Alicycliphilus denitrificans K601: one gene and its partners. The protein of the gene in region 1 binds, or shares a complex with, the protein of each later gene. Links are inferred from orthologs where the notes say so. Each region holds a gene or a part of one and is shown on either strand. Other genes may lie near its edges. The genes, in order: dnaN, dinB and holA.

Evidence for each region.
Region 2: the proteins of dnaN (region 1) and dinB are in contact, whole or in part, in a solved structure (PDB 1OK7), measured with the Escherichia coli proteins. The link is inferred for Alicycliphilus denitrificans K601 from one-to-one orthologs.
Region 3: the proteins of dnaN (region 1) and holA are in contact, whole or in part, in a cryo-EM structure (PDB 8GIZ), measured with the Escherichia coli proteins. The link is inferred for Alicycliphilus denitrificans K601 from one-to-one orthologs.

The regions. Positions count from the first base shown.
Region 1 is NC_015422.1:543-5,084, forward strand. What follows is about bases 211-3,162. They hold dnaN (DNA polymerase III subunit beta), read left to right. Parts: upstream 211-1,109; coding sequence 1,110-2,216; downstream 2,217-3,162. Other genes in these bases: dnaA (chromosomal replication initiator protein DnaA), read left to right, coding at 211-983; gyrB (DNA topoisomerase (ATP-hydrolyzing) subunit B), read left to right, coding at 2,335-3,162. Outside these bases: more of dnaA, read left to right, coding at 1-210; more of gyrB, read left to right, coding at 3,163-4,542. UniProt on the Escherichia coli protein: Confers DNA tethering and processivity to DNA polymerases and other proteins. Acts as a clamp, forming a ring around DNA (a reaction catalyzed by the clamp-loading complex) which diffuses in an ATP-independent manner freely and bidirectionally along dsDNA.
Region 2 is NC_015422.1:1,306,738-1,311,207, reverse strand. What follows is about bases 1,591-4,470. They hold dinB (DNA polymerase IV), read right to left. Parts: upstream 3,688-4,470; coding sequence 2,494-3,687; downstream 1,591-2,493. Other genes in these bases: ALIDE2_RS06210 (LysR family transcriptional regulator), read right to left, coding at 3,763-4,470; ALIDE2_RS06220 (methyl-accepting chemotaxis protein), read right to left, coding at 1,591-2,332. Also shown: NADPH-dependent 7-cyano-7-deazaguanine reductase QueF, read left to right, coding at 1-740; more of ALIDE2_RS06220, read right to left, coding at 770-1,590. UniProt on the Escherichia coli protein: Poorly processive, error-prone DNA polymerase involved in translesion repair and untargeted mutagenesis. Copies undamaged DNA at stalled replication forks, which arise in vivo from mismatched or misaligned primer ends.
Region 3 is NC_015422.1:4,675,502-4,680,076, forward strand. The notes cover bases 769-3,753. They hold holA (DNA polymerase III subunit delta), read right to left. Parts: upstream 2,809-3,753; coding sequence 1,729-2,808; downstream 769-1,728. Other genes in these bases: legP (Dot/Icm T4SS effector Zinc-dependent metalloprotease LegP), read right to left, coding at 769-930; ALIDE2_RS22125 (hypothetical protein), read left to right, coding at 1,243-1,527; ALIDE2_RS22135 (LPS-assembly lipoprotein LptE), read right to left, coding at 2,829-3,341; leuS (leucine--tRNA ligase), read right to left, coding at 3,341-3,753. In the rest of the region: more of legP, read right to left, coding at 1-768; more of leuS, read right to left, coding at 3,754-4,575. UniProt on the Escherichia coli protein: Part of the beta sliding clamp loading complex, which hydrolyzes ATP to load the beta clamp onto primed DNA to form the DNA replication pre-initiation complex.

The DNA of each region.
Region 1 (4,542 bases):
TGGTCGAGGGCACGGCCAACCGCATGGCGCGCTCGGCCGCCATGCACGTGGCGGGCTCGCCGGGGCACCTGTACAACCCGCTATTCATCTACGGCGGCGTGGGCCTGGGCAAGACCCACCTGGTGCACGCGGTGGGCAACAAGCTGCTCGCGGACCGGCCCGACGCCAAAGTTCTCTACATCCATGCCGAGCAGTTCGTTTCGGATGTGGTCAAGTCGTACCAAAGGCGCACCTTCGACGATTTCAAGGAACGCTATCACTCGCTCGACCTGCTGCTGATCGACGACGTGCAGTTCTTCGCGAACAAGGACCGCACGCAGGAGGAGTTCTTCAACGCCTTCGAGGCGCTGCTGGCCAAGAAGAGCCACATCGTGATGACCAGCGACACCTACCCGAAGGGCCTGGCCAACATCCACGAGCGCCTGGTGTCGCGCTTCGACTCGGGGCTGACGGTGGCGATCGAGCCGCCGGAGCTGGAGATGCGCGTGGCCATCCTGATCAACAAGGCGCGCGCCGAGCATGCCGAGATGCCCGAGGAGGTGGCCTTCTTCGTCGCCAAGAACGTGCGCTCCAACGTGCGCGAGCTCGAAGGCGCGCTGCGCAAGATCCTGGCGTACTCGCGCTTCAACCAGAAGGAAGTGTCGATACAGCTCGCGCGCGAGGCGCTGCGCGACCTGCTGTCCATCCAGAACCGCCAGATCAGCGTGGAGAACATCCAGAAGACCGTGGCCGACTACTACAAGATCAAGGTGGCGGACATGTACAGCAAGAAGCGCCCGGCCAGCATCGCGCGGCCGCGCCAGATCGCCATGTACCTGGCCAAGGAGCTCACGCAGAAGAGCCTGCCCGAGATCGGCGAGCTGTTCGGTGGGCGCGACCACACCACGGTGCTGCACGCGGTGCGCAAGATCGGCGCCGAGCGCCAGCAGCTGACCGAGCTCAACCAGCAGCTGCACGTGCTAGAGCAGACGCTCAAGGGATGATGAAAGCCCGACGCCCCGCGGAAGCACGCCCGTTCGCGGGCAAAATGGCAGGTTCGACGGCCAGGGAGGGGCATGGCCCATGCCGCCGTCTGCGCACCCATTCCAAAACCACCAAAGGTTGACGACATGATTGTCCTGAAGGCAACACAAGACAAGGTTCTCGCCGTCCTGCAATCCGTGTCCGGCATCGTCGAGCGCCGGCATACGCTGCCCATACTGGCCAACGTGCTGATCCGCAAGACCGGCAATGCGCTGCAGTTCACCACCAGCGACCTGGAGATCCAGATCCGCACCACGGCCGAGCTGGGTGGCGACACGGGCGATTTCACGACCACGGTGGGGGCGCGCAAGCTCATCGACATCCTGAAGACCATGCCCGCCGACCAGACGGTGAGCCTGGAGAACAGCCAGACCAAGCTGATCCTCAAGGGCGGCAAGAGCCGCTTCACGCTGCAGACCCTGCCGGCCGAGGACTTCCCGCTGGTGCAGGAGGCCGCCAGCTTCGGCCCCGCGTTCAGCGTGCCGCAAAAGACGCTCAAGACCCTGCTGTCCCAGGTGTCGTTCGCCATGGCGGTGCAGGACATCCGCTACTACCTGAACGGCATCCTGTTCGTGGCCGAGGGCAAGACGCTCTCGCTGGTGGCCACCGACGGCCACCGCCTGGCCTTCGCGAGCAGCGAGCTCGACATGGAGGTGCCCAAGCAGGAGGTGATCCTGCCGCGCAAGACGGTGCTGGAGCTGCAGCGCCTGCTGTCCGACGCCGACGGCGCCATCGAGATGCGCTTCGCCAACAACCAGGCCAAGTTCGGCTTCGGCGGCATGGAGTTCGTCACCAAGCTGGTCGAGGGCAAGTTCCCCGACTACAACCGCGTCATTCCGCGCAACCACCACAACGTCATCACCCTGGGCCGCGCGCCGCTCTTGGCCAGCCTGCAGCGCACGGCCATCATGACCAGCGAGAAGTTCAAGGGCGTGCGCCTGAACATCGAGCCCGGCAGCCTGCGCGTGGCGTCCAGCAACGCCGAGCAGGAGGAGGCCGTGGACGAGCTCGACATCGACTACGGCGGCGACAGCATCGAGATCGGCTTCAACGTGACCTACCTCATCGACGTGCTGGCCAACATGGGCCAGGACATGGTGAGGATGGAACTGGCCGACGGCAACAGCTCGGTCGTCTTCGGCATCCCCGACAACACGCACTTCAAGTACGTCGTGATGCCCATGCGCATTTGAAACTATTGTTTTAATAGCTGCAAGCGCTTGATGGACGGGCGCTAGCACCTATTTCCGCTTAGAGAAGAATTTCGGCCCCTCGCCACGCGCCAGGGGCCCACCGGCCCCAAGGCATTCCATGACCGACGAGAACCAGCCCGATCCCCAGACCACGGCCCCCGCAAGCGTTGACGCCGGCGGCTACGGCGAAGGCGCCATCCAGATCCTGGAGGGCCTGGAGGCCGTGCGCAAGCGTCCGGGCATGTACATCGGCGACACGAGCGACGGCACGGGCCTGCACCACCTCGTGTTCGAGGTGGTGGACAACTCCATCGACGAGGCGCTGGCCGGGCATTGCGACGACATCGTCGTCACCATCCACACCGACAACTCGATCTCGGTGATCGACAACGGCCGCGGCATCCCCACGGGCGTGAAGATGGACGACAAGCACGAGCCCAAGCGCTCGGCGGCCGAGATCGCGCTCACCGAGCTGCACGCGGGCGGCAAGTTCAACCAGAACAGCTACAAGGTCTCGGGCGGCCTGCACGGCGTGGGCGTGTCGTGCGTGAACGCGCTGTCGAAGAAGCTGCGCCTCACCGTGCGCCGCGACGGCAAGACGCACCAGCTCGAATTCTCCAAGGGCGTGGTGCAGAACCGCCTCATCGAGGTGGTGGACGGCTTCGAGGTCTCGCCCATGAAGATCGTAGGCCCCACGGAGAAGCGCGGCACCGAGGTGCGCTTCCTGCCCGACACCGAGATCTTCAAGGAGAACAGCGACTTCCACTACGAGATCCTGGCCAAGCGCCTGCGCGAGCTCTCGTTCCTCAACAACGGCGTGCGCATCCGCCTCATCGACGAGCGAACGGGCAAGGAGGACGACTTCTCCGGCGCCGGCGGCGTCAAGGGCTTCGTGGAGTTCATCAACGGCACGAAGAAGGTGCTGCACCCCACGGCCTTCCACGCCACGGGCTCGCGCCCGGCCGAGAGCTACGGCGGCATCCCCGGCACCGAGATCGGCGTCGAAGTCGCCATGCAGTGGAACGACGGCTACAACGAGCAGGTGCTCTGCTTCACCAACAACATCCCCCAGCGTGACGGCGGCACCCACCTCACGGGCCTGCGCGCCGCCATGACGCGCGTGATCGGCAAGTACATCGAGCAGAACGAGCTCGCCAAGAAGGCCAAGGTGGACGTGAGCGGCGACGACATGCGCGAAGGCCTGTGCTGCGTGCTGAGCGTCAAGGTGCCCGAGCCCAAGTTCAGCAGCCAGACCAAGGACAAGCTCGTCAGCAGCGAGGTGCGCGCGCCCGTGGAGGACATCGTCGCCAAGGCGCTCACCGAGTACCTGGAGGAAAAGCCCCAGGACGCCAAGATCCTGTGCGGCAAGATCGTCGAGGCCGCGCGCGCGCGCGAGGCCGCGCGCAAGGCGCGCGAGATGACGCGCAGGAAGGGCGTGCTCGACGGCATGGGCCTGCCCGGCAAGCTGGCCGACTGCCAGGAGAAAGACCCGGCGCTGTGCGAGATCTACATCGTCGAGGGCGACTCCGCCGGCGGCAGCGCCAAGCAGGGGCGCGACCGCAAGTTCCAGGCCATCCTGCCGCTGCGCGGCAAGATCCTGAACGTGGAGAAGGCGCGCTACGAGAAGCTCCTGTCCAGCAACGAAATCATCACCCTGATCACGGCGCTGGGCACCGGCATCGGCAAGGCCAGCGAGGACGGCAACGGCAAGAGCGGCGCCGACGACTTCGACGCCGCCAAGCTGCGCTACCACCGCATCATCATCATGACCGACGCCGACGTGGACGGCGCGCACATCCGCACCCTGCTGCTGACCTTCTTCTATCGCCAGATGCCCGAGCTCGTCGAGCGCGGCCACATCTACATCGCCCAGCCGCCGCTCTACAAGGTCAAGAACGGCAAGGAAGAGCTGTACCTGAAGGACGCCGCCGCGCTCGACAACTTCCTGCTGCGCGTGGCGCTGAACCACGCCAGCATCAGCACCGGCGGCGACGCGCCCCGCACGCTGGCCGGCGACGAGCTCGCCACCCTGGCGCGCACGCACCAGCACGCCGAGCGCGTCATCGACCGCCTGTCGGCCTTCATGGACGCCGAGGCCCTGCGCGCCGCGGCCGACGGCGTGGCCTTCAACCTCGACACCCTGGAGGACGCCCAGGCCAGCGCCGTGCAGCTGCAGGCCAGGCTGCGCGAACTGAACACCAGCGGCGTGCCCGCCGACGTGACGGGCGAGATCGACCCGCGCACCGACAAGCCCATCCTGCGCATCAGCCGCCACCACCACGGCAACATCAAGAGCAGCCTCATCACGCAGGACTTCGTGGCCGGC
Region 2 (4,470 bases), 1.3 Mb from region 1 along the record:
TCGGCATCGCGGGCGACCCGCCCTTCTTCGGCGCCGACCTGTGGACGGCCTACGAGCTGTCGTGGCTGAACTCGCGCGGCAAGCCCCAGGTGGCTATCGCCCACATCACCGTGCCCTGCGAAACGCCGAACATCGTGGAGAGCAAGTCGCTCAAGCTCTACCTCAACAGTTTCAACAGCACGCGCTTCGCGAGCCTGGACGAGGTACGCGCGCGCATCCGCCAGGACCTGAGCGAGGCCGCATGGCGCGGCGCCTCCATCACAGGCACCGTGGGCGTGCGCCTCGTCACGCCCGACCTGTTCGCGCAGGAGCGCGTGCACGAGCAGGATGGCCTGCTGCTCGACCGCCTGGACATCGAATGCACGCGGTACCAGCCCGCGCCCGAGCTGCTCAAGGCCAACCACGACGAGGCCCCCGTGACCGAGACGCTGGTGAGCCACCTGCTCAAGAGCAACTGCCTGGTCACGGGCCAGCCCGACTGGGGCAGCGTGCAGATCGCCTACAGCGGCGCGCAGATCGACCAGGAGGGGCTGCTGCAGTACATCGTGAGCTTCCGCGGCCACAACGAATTCCACGAGCAGTGCGTGGAGCGCATCTTCATGGACGTCTGGCAGCGCTGCCGCCCCATCAAGCTGGCCGTGTACGCGCGCTACACGCGCCGCGGCGGGCTGGACATCAACCCCCTGCGCACCAGCCACCCGCAGCCCATGCCGGCGAACGTGCGCACGGCGCGGCAGTAGCGCGCACCAGCCGGCGGGCAGCCGCCCTGTCAGCGCATCTGGAAGACGTCCAGCGTGCGGCCCAGGATGCCCGCGTTGCCGCTCATCGCTCGCGCCGACGCGGCCGACTGCTCGACCAGCGCGACGTTCTGCTGGGTCATGCGGTCCAGGTCCACGACGGCGTCGTTGACCTGGCCTATGCCCGTGGCCTGCTCGCGCGTGGTCGCCTCCATCTGCTCCATCAGCTGGCTCACGTGGCCGACCGACTCCACCACCTGCACGATGGTCTGGCCGGCCCCGTGCATCTGCTGCACGCAGCGCGTGATGCTGGCGTTGGATTGGCCGATCAGCCCCCGGATCTCGCCCGCCGCCTGGGCGCTGCGCTGCGCCAGCGCGCGCACCTCGCCCGCGACAACGGCAAAGCCCCGGCCCTGCTCGCCGGCGCGCGCGGCCTCGACGGCGGCATTGAGCGCCAGGATGTTGGTCTGGAACGCGATGCTTTCGATGGTGGCGATGATCTGCCCCATCTGGCGCGAGGACTGCTCCATCGCCTGAACCACGTCGCCCACCTCGGTCATGGCCTGGCCGCCGCGCTGCGCCAGCTGGGCGCTGTGGGCGCTGCGCTCCAGCACCTGCCGTGCCGACTCGGACGACTGGCGCACCGTGCTGGCCAGTTCCTCCATCGCGGCCGCCGTTTCCTCCAGGTTGCTGGCCTGCGCTTCGGAGCGCGCCGACAGGTTCTGCGCGCCGGTGGCGATCTCCGAGGAGATGGAGCCGAACTGGGCGATCTCGCTGCGCGCATCGCCGACCACGGCGCGCAGGTTGATCTGGATCTGGTGCAGGCTCTCCAGCAGCAGCCCCAGCGGATGGCGGCCAGCGACCTGGACGCTGGGGGTGTGCAGATTGCAGCAGGCCAGGTCGCGGGCCAGGCGCTGGGCATCGCCGATGGCGGTGGTGATGCGCCGATGGAAGCACCAGAGAATGCCTCCCGCCATGGCCAGCAGCAGCACGGCCTGTACGACCGCCGCCTGCATGCCGCCCCAGCCCAGCAGGGCGGGCGCCAGCGCCACGGCCAGCAGCGGCACCAGCAGGGCCGCCAGGCGCAGGGTGAAGCCGGCGCGCTGCAGCTTGCCCAGTTGGTTGCGCCAGCCCAGGGGCCGGATCTGGCCGCCATGCAGCACGAAGGTGGGGCGCCCGGCCTCGCGCTCGCTGCGGATGCGGGCGTACAGCGCCTCGGCAGCGCGCACCTCTTCGCGCGTGGGCTTCTCGCGCACCGACATGTAGCCCTGGGGCTTGCCGTCCACCATGATGGGCGTGACGTTGGCGCGTACCCAGTAGCAGTCGCCGTTCTTGCGCCGGTTCTTCACCAGGCCGCTCCAGGGCCGCCCATGGCCGATCGTGGCCCACAGATCCTTGTAAGCCTCGGGCGGCATATCGGGGTGGCGGACCAAGTTGTGCGGCTGCCCCAGCAGCTCGTCGATGTCGTAGCCGCTGACCCTGGCGAACGCCGCATTGCAATGGGTCATGAGTCCACGCTTGTCGGTGGTGGACATCAGCAGCTCTTCTGCCGGGAAATCGTATTCGTTGTCGGTCACCGGATCGTTGATGCGCATGGCAATGGCGGCAGAGGACGGCAGAGGGCGGCACAGCCCCGCAACTGAACGGTCACCAGCGGAGCGTGCCGATTGATAGGATGAATCCAGTATAGGAAGCCGTAATGAATTATTACAGGCGTTTCTGTTGTTTTTGACTCAAGTCAACGCAAGAACGGGCGTCAAAGCAACAGGGGCTCTTCCGTCTCCCCCTCGCCCGCCTGCGCGCCGCCGTCGTCCGGCTGCAGCTTGCCCACGCGCACGCCCAGGAGGCGCAGGCGCTTGGTCAGCGGCACGCGCTTCAGGCACTGGCCGGCCGCGCGGCGTATCGTGGCCGCGTCCCGCGTGGGCTGGTCTATGGTCTGGTCGCGCGTGGCGGTCTGGAAGTCGGCATAGCGCAGCTTGATGCCTATGGTGCGCCCCTTGTAGCCCTTGGCGGCCAGATCCTGCGCCACCTGCTGGCACAGGGTGGTGAAGATCTCCCCGAGCAGCGCCTTGTCGCTCACCGCGTGCAGGTCGCGCTCGAAGGTGGTCTCGCGGCTCATGCTCACCGGCTCGCTCTCGGTCACCACAGGGCGCTCGTCGCGGCCCCAGGCTGCGTCGTGCAGCCAGGCGCCGCTGGCCTTGCCGAAGTGCGCCACCAGCCAGTCGCGCGGGCGCGCGGCCAGGTCGCCGATGGTATGGATGCCGTGCGCCTGCAGCCTGTCGTTGGTCTTGGGGCCTATGCCGTTGATCTTGCGGCAGGCCAGCGGCCAGATGCGCGCCTGCAGGTCCCCGGGCTGCACGATGGAGATGCCATTGGGCTTGTCGAACTCGCTGGCCATCTTGGCGATGAGCTTGTTGGGCGCCACGCCGATGGAGCAGGTCAGGCCCGTGGCATCGTGGATGCTTTTCTGGATCAGCCGCGCCAGCACCCGCCCGCCCTCGCGCTGGCCGCCGGGTACCTGCGTGAAGTCGATGTAGACCTCGTCCACGCCCCGGTCCTCCATCACCGGGGCGATGGACAGGATGACCTCCTTGAAGCGCCGCGAATAGCGCCGGTATTCGGCAAAGTCCACCGGCAGCAGGATGGCCTCGGGGCACAGGCGCGCGGCCTTCATCAGCCCCATGGCGGAGCCCACGCCGAACTGCCGCGCGGCATAGGTGGCGGTGGTGATCACGCCGCGGCCCACGTAGTCCTTCAGGCGCGGGAACGCAGCCGGTGGAATCTCGGCCAGGCGCCCCGCATAGGCGGCGGCCAGTGCGTCGTCGTGCTGCCGGCGCCCGCCGCCTATGACCACGGGCAGGCCGGTGAGCTGGGGGTAGCGAAGCAGTTCGACGGACGCGTAGAACGCATCCATGTCGAGGTGGGCGATGCGGCGGGGCTGGGCAATCATGGCCGCGGGATCATGGGGCTTCGGGAACAAGGAATCTGGCACGTAGTACGCAACCGGGAGCTATGGAAAGGCGCATCATGATGCGCCTTCTTTCAATTGCAGCGCCATTTCCGCCAGCAAGGGGCGGATCAGGCTTTCGTGGTCCTCCCCGCGCCAGGCCCCTATGAGCTCCGAATCGACGCGGGTGCCGGCCAGGGGGCGGAACTGCAGGCCATCGATCGCCACGCGGCCAACGGACCGGGGCACGATGGCCACGCCAAAACCCGCCGCCACCAGCGACGCTACCGTGGCGTTGGCGCGCACCTCGTAGCGCACCTGCGGCGTGAACCCCGCCGCCACGCACATGGCGATGATGCGGTCGTGGTACTCGGGCGAGAAATGGCGCGGAAAGAGCACGAAGGATTCGTCCTTCAATGCCCGCAGGCGGATCTCCTTCCTGCCCGCCAGCGGATGGGAGGCCGGCAGGGCGCAGACGAAGGGCTCGCGGTACAGCACCTGGGCATGCAGGCCCTCAGGAATGGAGCGCGGGTGCAGGATGCCGAAATCTATCTGCTCGCGCTGCAATGCGTCGATCTGCTCGAAGCTGTTGAGCTCGTGCACCGTCATGAGCAGGCCCGGACGCTCCAGATCGAACCGCCGCAGCACCGAGGCCATGGGCGTGAGCAGCGCCGCCCCCACGAACCCGATGCGCAGGCTGCCTGCCTCGCCCCGCGCGGCGCGGCCACCCAATGCCTGGGCCTGGTCGGCAAGGCTGAGGATGCGGCAGGCCTCGCGGTAGAAGAC
Region 3 (4,575 bases), 4.7 Mb from region 1 along the record:
CTTGACCGTGTCGCTGATCGGATCCTTGCGCACTTCCTTGACCGTATCGCGGATCGGATCCTTGGCGATCTCCTTGATCGTCGGCCGCACATTGGGATACATGGCCAGGACGCCCGCGATGTCGCCGGCGGACAGGCCCGTGCGCTGCCCCATGGTGACGCCCGGCGGCAGCGGCACCCGCGGCACCAGCGTGGGCTGCCCGTTGGTCGAGAAGGCCGTCGCCGGGTAATGCATGATCGACCCGAAGTCGTACGCGCCCAGGTCGTCGCCGTCCTGGATGTGCTGGTTGAAGTTGTGCTGCATCGCCGGATCGATGTTCGCCCAGTTGACCTGCACGAACTGGTCGCGGTCCTCCCGGCTCTGCTCGTGCCACAGGCCAACGGCGTGCCCGATCTCATGGATCGCGTTGCCCAGCGTGCAGCCCGTGCCCAGGGTGATCGACTGCGCACCGCCGCGGCGCCCGACATTCGACGAGCACCCGCTGCCGGGCACGAACCGCACGTAGTCCGGGTACTGCGCGGCATTGGCCGGCGTGCGGGCGACGAAACGGATGACGGTGTTCGCCTCCCAGTGCGCGATGGCGTCCGTGACCCGCGCCTGGTTCGGAAGGGCGGCGTCGATCTCGTACGGAACGCGGCCATTGGCCCAGCGGAACTGCACGCCATCGGGGCTGGTGATGCCGACCGAGAACAGCACCGGGTTGCCCGACTCGTCCGCCTGCATGTCGGCGACGCTCCCCAGCACGATGTCCCCTTCGAAGATCGCCTGGCCATCGACATCGGCATAGTGCAGCCACTTGCCCGTCGTGTTGTTGAGGCCCCGCAGCCCCACGAAGGCCGTGCCCGCCAGCGGGCCCGAACGGCATTCGCATTGATCGCCGCCACCGGACTTGCCGGCCGGGCCGCGCCCGGTTTCTTGTCGTGTTGCCATGATCATTTCTCCTCGCCGAAGTGCGTGTCGATCCGCCACGGAGGCGGACTCGCCTGCAGTGGTCGGAGCCATGACGGCCGTGCTTGGGACCATGCTCCAACGCGTAGTGCGCACCCACACAGCCGGCAAGGCCCTGGATACGCCAGTACTTCCGCGGCAGCGGGCCGCGGCGATCCAGTTTCACGCACGCGTTTTGTAATCTCAAGCTGACGCAGGTAACACCAGTGCAACAAGCGTACGCAGCGTTACGCCATGCCGAAGGCACCCCGTCCCGGCGCACTGGAGAGCCAACCTGACGCTACGCTACGCACCATGCCCGCCCCACTCGCCGCCCATCAGCTCGACCAGTTGCAGCACGATCTGCGCGCCCTGCAGGACATGCGCACCAGCCCCCACGCCTTCAGCTCCGCCGCGCGCGGCCACGCCGATCTGCTCGCGGCCCTGCCGCCGCGCTACGGCGAGGTGCTGCTGGGCCTGCTGGACCGCCTGGAAGCCGGCGCCCTGTTCACCGAGGAAAGCTGCTCCTTCAGCCACCAGGGCGTGGTGGACAGCCTGCAGCTGTGGGTGGACAAGGCGCGCGGCGTGCTCATGGGCTGAAAATGCCCCTAGGAGCCTGGGCGGCAGAAGCTGCGTCGGCTGCAACGCGCGAGAAAACGGTCCATCGCGATGCTCCCAACGGCGCCCATGGCTCGGCTATGGGCTTGTTGGCATCACCACGCTGTCTTCGTTTTTCGCACGTTTCGCTTCGACGCCTTCTGCCGTCCAGGCTCCTAGCCCTTGCCAGGCAAGCGCTGGCAGCTATCGAAATTGAGGCCTGGCAGCGGGTGCGGCGGATTGCCCCAGCCGGCACATCTGCAGCGCCAGCCGCGAGAGCGCCTGCCAGCCGCTGGTGGGCCAGTCCGGCACCTTGAGGCCCTTGACGATGCCGTCCACGACGTGGGCGGAGTGCACCAGGCGCGCCAGCTGCGCGTCGCCCGCCTGCGGCAGCAGGCGCTCGTACAGGCGCTCCTTGGCGCCCCAGATGCGGTTTTCGCGCAGCGCCATGGGCAGGGGCTTGCCGGCGTTCATGGCGTCCTTCACGCGCTTCAAGGCGCGTATGTCCTCGGCCAAGGCCCAGTGCACCAGCACCTCGGCCTCGCCCTCGGCCTGCAGGCCGTCGAGCATGCGCTGCACGCGCGCCACCTGGCCGCAGAGCACGGCCTCGCTGAGCTTGAACACGTCGTAGCGCGCGACGTTGAGCACGGCGGCCTCGACCTGCTCCCAGGCCAGCTCGCCCGGGGGGTGCAGCAGCGCGAGCTTTTGTATTTCCTGGTGTGCGGCCAGCAGGTTGCCCTCCACGCGATCGGCAAAGAACTGCAGCGTACGCTGGCCCTCCTCGCCCGGGGCCACGCGCTGACCCTGGGCGGCCAGACGCTGGGCGATCCACTGCGGCAGCGCGGCGCGCTCCACGGGGTCGATCTGCACGGTGGCGCCGTGCGCCTCCAGGGCCGAGAACCACGCGCCCGTGCGGGTGGCCTTGTCCAGCCGCGGCAGCAGGACGATGGTGAGGGTGCTGTCGTTGCCGTCGGCCTGGGCGGCGATCTGCTGCAGCGCGGAGGCGCCGTCCTTGCCGGGCTTGCCCGAGGGGATGCGGATCTCCAGGATCTGCTTGTCGGCGAACAGGCTCAAGGACCCACCCGCGGCCAGCACCGCGCTCCAGTCGAAGTGCGCGCCGGCGACGGTGTGGCTGCTGCGCTCGGTGTAGCCCTGGGCGCGCGCGGCGGCGCGGATGGCGTCCTGCGCCTCCTGCTGCAAGAGCGGCTCGTCGCCGTGCAGCGTGTAGAGCGAACGCAGGCCTTTGTGCAGGTGCGCGCCGAGCTGGTTCAGAGGGATTTGCATAGGGCCCCGTGAGGCGGGCATCACTGGGGTCTCACGGCGGACAGGCGGCGTATCAGCTGCCGGACCAGGTCGTTGCGCATGTCGCGAAACAGCATGGCCTCTTCGCCCTCCTTGGACAGGGCCAGCGTTTCGTTGTAGCTGATGTCGCGCTGCTGCAGCAGTTCGGTGTCGGCGATCCATTCCTGGCCCTGCTGGCCGCGCAGGCGGAAATGTATGCGTAGGCGCAGCTGCAGTTCGCGCACCTGGCCGGCGGAGCTCATGCCCACGGCCACGCGCTCCTGCCGCTCGGAGAGCAGGTCCAGCACGGCCTCGGCCTGGGGCATCTGGGCGGGGTCGGTGAGCACGGTGAGCTCGCCGCCCCCGCCCTGCAGGGTGCGGACGAGGTCGCGCGCGAGCGCCGAGCCCGCGGGGGCCTGCACGTACAGCGTGCGGAAGGCGAACTCCGGCGCGCCGCGCAGGCGGAAGCCGCAGGCGCCGAGCAGGCCGGCCGCGGGGGCGGCGGCCAGGCCGGCGAGCAGTGTGCGCCTGCGCATCACAGCACCACGTTGACGAGGCGCCCGGGCACGATGACGATCTTCTTGGGCGCCCGGCCTTCGGCGAACTTGTGCAGGTCGGGGCTGGCCAGCGCCGCCTGCTCGATGGAGGCCTTGTCGGCCGTGGCGGCGACGCGAATGGCGCCGCGCAGCTTGCCGTTGACCTGCAGCATGAGTTCGAGCTCGTCCTGCACCAGGGCCTGCGGGTCAGCCTGGGGCCAGGCGGCGTCCAGCAGATCGCCCAGCGCGCCGGCATAGCCCAGGCCCTGCCACAGCACGTGGGTGATGTGCGGCGTGGCCGGGTAGAGCACGCGCAGCAGGATGCCGAAGCCCTCGATCAGCGCGACCTGGGCGCCGGCGCCGTCCATGGCCTTGAAGTCCTCCAGCGCGTTGATCATCTTCATGGCGCCCGAGACCACGGTGTTGTACTGCATGCGCTGGTAGTCGTAGTCCACCTGCTTGAGCACGGTGTGGATCTCCAGGCGCAGGGCGCGGGCCTCCTTGCCGAATTCCACGTCTTTCAGGCTTGTAGCGCCCGCCACGCTTTTCAGGGCAGCTTCCTTATCGATAGCAGACAGCTTGACGCCGAAATTCCACACGCGGCGCAGGAAGCGGTAGCTGCCCTCGACGGCGGCGTCGTTCCATTCGAGCGTGAGCTCGGGCGGCGCGGTGAACATGGTGTACAGGCGCGCGGTGTCGGCGCCGTACTTCTCGATCAGGTGCTGCGGGTCCACGCCGTTGTTCTTGGACTTGGACATGGTGCCCACGCCCTCGTAGTCGATGGGCGTGCCGGCGGGCAGCAGGCCGTCACCGCTCTCGGCGGGGTTCTTGAGCCGCGCGCCGACGATCTTGCCGTCATCGCCCAACACATGTTCCACGTCGTGCGGCCAGAAGTAGTCCTTGGCGCCCTTGGCCGTGCGCCGGCTGTAGATGTGGTTCAGCACCATGCCCTGGGTGAGCAGACGCGTGAAGGGTTCGTCCACCTTCACCAGCCCCAGGTCGCGCATGACCTTGGTCCAGAAGCGCGCGTACAGCAGGTGCAGGATGGCGTGCTCGATGCCGCCGATGTACTGGTCCATGGGCATCCAGTAGTCGGCGCCCTCGGCGACCATCTTCTCGCCGTTCCTGGCGTCGCAATAGCGCATGAAGTACCAGGAGCTGTCCACGAAGGTGTCCATGGTGTCGGTCTCGCGCCGCGCGCTCTTGCCGCAGCAGGGGCAGGTGACGCCGGCGT